Regions from separate parts of the Planococcus beijingensis genome, predicted to be linked through region 1. Evidence: riboswitches for the same ligand, from Rfam matches in the RefSeq annotation. Region 1 holds a riboswitch; the other holds the start of a gene.
What was found. A riboswitch is a leader RNA that binds a small molecule or an ion and turns the genes downstream of it on or off. The one in region 1 is predicted to bind cobalamin.

Region 1 (2,472 bases):
AAGCTTTTGCCGGCATTCGACAAAGTCGGCGTCGCTACTGTCATATAGAGATGGCTCATGGCCCAGTAGGCTTCTTTCACCAACTCGAGGCGATGCTCTTTTGGTTCGTTTTGCATCAACGTCATCGCAATGACGAGAAAACGCTCCTGCGGAAGCTCAAATAACCTTCCTTCATAGTCTTTCGCTAAGTAGCGGTCAGCCAACAGGAACAAGCCGATGTAGTTGAACAAAAGATCCCGTTCCGGTTCGATTTCCTCACCCAATAATATGATTTCCTCTTTCGAATAAGCCGCAAGAAGCTCTCCTGAATAAATGCCGATCCCTGTCAGTTTTTCAATAAGGCGATAGAAGTCGCCATATTTCTGGGAAGCGGAAAAGTTGCGGCTGTCTCCAGCTTTTTTGTATAAGTCGCCAGCATACAATTCTGCTGCGGTGTACGTCCAATCTGGCTCGTCCATCGTAATGCGGTTCAACGCATACAGCAAGGATTGTTCTCCTTTTGCCTGCTCAGCTAAGTTCGCTGTCCGCTCCAATAGTTCTCGCGTTTCCAGCCCGTATACCTCTGTTGCCCGTTGAAGGGCCTTTTCTACTGCGTCCATTTCGGTTGCCTCAGTCTTCATATTCATATCAGCACAACTCCTTTGCGATTTCGTTTATTGTCATGCGACGCTGTTTCCGTTCCTGTGCGCTTTTAAATAATTTTTCCTCGGCAGGCGTTTCGGGAATCACGCCGGTCACTGGTGTCGGCTTGCCGTCGCTGTCGACTGCCACCATCGTCAAAATGGCTGTGGTCGTCAAGCTTTTGCTGCGTGTTTCAATTCGTTGGCATTCGGCTTTCACATATACTTCCATGGACGTTCTGCCTGTTGAGATGACCACACCCTCCAAAATAAGGATATCCCCGACTTTTGCCGAAGACAGGAAATTTACGGTATCGATCGAAGCGGTCACTACGGCTTTTCCGCTATGCCTCATGGCTGTAATGGCAGCAATTTCATCTATATACGCCAATACGGTACCACCGAATATGGTACCCATATGGTTGGTGTCCGGGGGCAAAACCAATCGTGTTTGAATCGTTCTTGCCACCCCCGCTGCTAACGGTTTTGTCATGAGTATCCATTCCTCCATCTCTGATATACAAGAAAAAACCCCATCCTCTCAGGGAGGATGGGGTTTAGATACGCAGAATATCGGATGGGAAGCAGAATACAGCTATCCCATGCATAATACCTTCGTTATCCCTCTCAGCTCCCGGAGAAGATCATAAACTCATAACGAAGGCAGGTCTCCTGGCTTGTGCGTCATCCTCTGCTATCTCCTTCCCGTCCGTTGGACAGTGGATTGCGATAGTTTGTCTGCACTTACAGTTGCGGGAACAGCTCCGGAATTTCACCGGATTCCCTATTAAGCCTTTTCAGGCACCTTCGTTATTGGTTCCACTATATATAGTGGCAAACTTTAAAAAACCACTAAATCTTGTATTCCTAAACTATAAATCACTTTCTGATCTTTGACAAGGGATTTCTTAAGCCTCTGGTTAGGTAAGGTTTTAATTTGCCGGTAAATGCCGCTTCAATGCCTGTTTCACAGTGCCCATCGTCGTCAATTGGCTAAAGTCCACACGCGCTTCAATCGCTTTTAATGCGAGTTCGGGACGGATTCCTGTGAAAATCAATTTGATTCCGAGCAAACGCATAATGTGATCGATTTTATAAAGAAATTCTGCCACTACATTATCGATGTTATAGATGCCGGATACGTCAATGATGAGGCAATGCAGATTCTCTCCTTGAATTTTTTGCGGGATGATATCAAGAAGCAAGTTTATGCGATCGCCATCCACTGAACCTACGAGCGGCAAAACGGCCAAGCCATCAATAATTGGGACGATGGGAGTCGATATTTCATTTTTCAATTGCATTAAATCCCGTTCGGTTTTTTTCTGTTCGGTAATGTCGCGGATAATGGATTGGATGGCGACCGTTTCCCCGTATTGGACCGGGTAGCAGTAAAGCTCTACATCGGCTTGAGTTCCATCAAAGCGTTTGACGGTTGTCTCCATCAAGGCTCCGATTGTACGGTCCTCCATCCCCTTACGGATCCGTTCCGTAATCAGTTCTTTGTAATCATCCGTAAACACATCCACCACGTTTGCACCGATGAGCGCTTCTTTATCGGCTTTGAAAAATTCCGATCCGGGCTGATTTATATATAAAACTTTCTGATTCGAATGAATGATGGTTGTTTCATCGGAATACTCCGCGATTTGCTGGTAAATTTCTTCTTTCTCTTTAATACTCAATGGTCTTTCCGGTACTGTATTTGGCATTTTCTTTCACTCCTTTTGGCTAAGAAACTGCCGTTCTCTCTATTCTACACTTTTTCAGAAAAACTTTCAGTCTTTGGAAAGGCTGAAAGATTTCTGAATGATTCTTTTCTTTACAGTTTTATTTCAAATCTTGTAAAGGA
Region 2 (2,472 bases), on a different contig from region 1:
CCATAAAGGCACAAAACCGAAGCATGCAGATGAGCAGGGAGGCAGCGAACCTGCATTTATCGCACGCACAGCTTATCGCGAATTGGATGTCCCTTTATCGATCAAGGGGTCTTTTCAGGAAATCGAGCCTTTGCTGCCAACGAAATACTCGGCTTTTCAGGAAGATGCAAACGGCAATTCTGGCTATCTCTATCCCTGCAACGAAGAGCTGGCGATGAAATTTTTGGAATTGATCAGTTCTTTGAATGTCTTTACCTTGGAAATGGAGCAGTTGGAATTATCGATGGAAGTGATCAAAAAGACCGCGCATAATCCATTGCTTAGCCTGATTGCAGAAGCTGAACTGGAAATAAAAACGAAAATGCGCAGAGGCAAAGAGCAGTTCCGGGAAAGCCTGTTGCCGCTTTGGAACGGGGAATGTCCAATTTGCGGCATCGCCATTGAAGAGGTGCTTACAGCGACCCATGCCAAACCGTGGAAAGACAGTTCAGATTCAGAGCGTTTGGATCCGTTCAACGGCATTTTGCTTTGCGCCAACCATGCATCACTTTATTCTGCAGGCTATATCGCATTTACCGGAGGCGGCAGACTCCATATTTCAAGCCGTATTCCGGAGGAAGACTATCCAGTCTACAGATTGCGGAAAAACTTGAAGGTTCCCGTGTCAGCCGAGCATGCGCCTTATTTAAGATGGCATAAACGAATTGTTTTTGCCGAGCCGAGAAAAGTGAAGCTGATGATAAACCAGGAATAATTGAATTTTGTTATGTCTTTGATTGTCTGAACTGTGCTACACTGAAAACAAGTGAATAATCATGCAGAAAAAAGGTGCTGATTCGTCAGTATAACAGGGAACCCGGTTAGATTCCGGGGCTGTTTCCGCAACTGTAAGTGCGTATGAAATAAGAAAATGCCACTGTTCAAACGACCTATGTCAATTGAACGGGAAGGTTCTTAGAGTAAAACGATGCACAAGCCAGGAGACCTACCTTTTTTTGAACGTATTTTTACTCTTCGGAAGATAAGGGAATCATACGGCAACCTTTCTATTTTTGACTGCTGGAGTATGTCTCTGAATAGCTATGGCGCCGCCCTCTTTTTGAGGGCGGCTTTTTGTTGTTTTCGGGAGCGTTCAATGCTGTGATTTTCACCCATATGAAAAAGAGGTGAAAAGATGAAGAAAGACATGCGTTACTTGTGCTATCCGTTTATGCGTGAATCAGCTGCGACCGTCGACTTTGAAATCAGAACCGATTCGCTGACGACACGTATTGGCGAAGCGTTGTCGCTGATGAAAGAAGTGGAAGCTGTTCAACGGGATCTGCAGATTCTCCAGCCAAAGGTATATCATCTGAATGGTTCAGTTCGAGGGAAGCTAGCAGTTAATGAAGAAGATTTGAATGAGTTAAGTGGCATGTATGATTATTATGTAAACTTTGTTGGTGAGAAAATAGGTAATTTTGTCTTGCCGCAAGGGACTCAAGCAGCTTGTGTGTTGCATGTATGCCGCAGCGAAGCGAAAAAATCTGTCCGTGCTTTGCATAAGGTCAGCCTGGAACGGGATGTACCGGAAATCCTCTTTGATTATGCAAACTTATTGGCGAACGTGCTGTTTACGATGGCTGTCTATGTCAATCAGCAACAGGGAGTAGAAGAAATTCCATTTATCAGCAAGTCTTATCCGACCAGACTCAAAAAGAAAGAAGTGGCCAACAATTAATGAAAACTACCTATTTCAAGTACCTATCCATTGGAGCATTAGCATTCACACTCAGCGCATGCCAATCAGAAACAACCGGCACAACTGAAACAGAAACAGCAAACGAATCCGAACAACAGGCAAGTTATGCGGTTACAGATGACTTGGGCAATGAATTGATATTTGAGGAAGTTCCTGCGACTGTCGTGTCATTGATTCCAAGCAATACCGAAATCCTTTATGAAATCGGAGCTGGAGAAAAAATTGTAGGGGCTACAGATTATGATAATTATCCAGCTGAAGCAGCTGAAGTTGAACGTGTGTCCGACTCTGTGGTTTTTAATGCGGAACGCATCATTGAATTGGATCCAGATGTTGTCATCGGCTATTCAACAGGTGGGCCTACGGGCTACGAAGAATTAGAAGCTGCAGGCATCCAAGTTTTTGTTATCGAATCGGCTGAATCCTTTGAAGATGTCTACGGGGACATCGAACAGATTTCTACGGTCATGGGCCTTGAAGATAAAGGAGAAGAAGTAATAGGCTCTATCCAGCAGCAAATTGAGGAAGTCCAAGAAAAAGTATCCGACGTAGAAGAGAAAAGGCAACTGTATGTTGAAATCAGCCCATCTCCTGAAATTTACACAACCGGCCAAAAAACATTCCAGCAGGAAATATTAGATCATGCCAATGTTGAAAATCTATTCGGCGATCTGGAAGGATGGCCACAGATTTCTGAAGAAGAAGTCATTCAACGGAACCCGGAAATCATT

Region 2: another riboswitch for cobalamin. It lies ahead of IRE19_RS08375 (hypothetical protein); the one in region 1 lies ahead of IRE19_RS10055 (acyl-CoA thioesterase).

Annotation. Positions count from the first base shown of each region.
Region 1 is NZ_JADHDZ010000003.1:287,749-290,220, forward strand. Features, by position in the region: partial or broken gene IRE19_RS10050 (ribonucleotide reductase N-terminal alpha domain-containing protein) at 1-626, opposite strand, end outside; gene IRE19_RS10055 (acyl-CoA thioesterase) at 628-1,113, opposite strand; cobalamin riboswitch at 1,266-1,444, opposite strand; gene IRE19_RS10060 (PAS domain S-box protein) at 1,553-2,332, opposite strand.
Region 2 is NZ_JADHDZ010000002.1:437,755-440,226, reverse strand. Features, by position in the region: gene IRE19_RS08380 (HNH endonuclease) at 1-754, shown strand, start outside; cobalamin riboswitch at 809-1,007, shown strand; gene IRE19_RS08375 (hypothetical protein) at 1,175-1,720, shown strand; gene IRE19_RS08370 (ABC transporter substrate-binding protein) at 1,720-2,472, shown strand, end outside.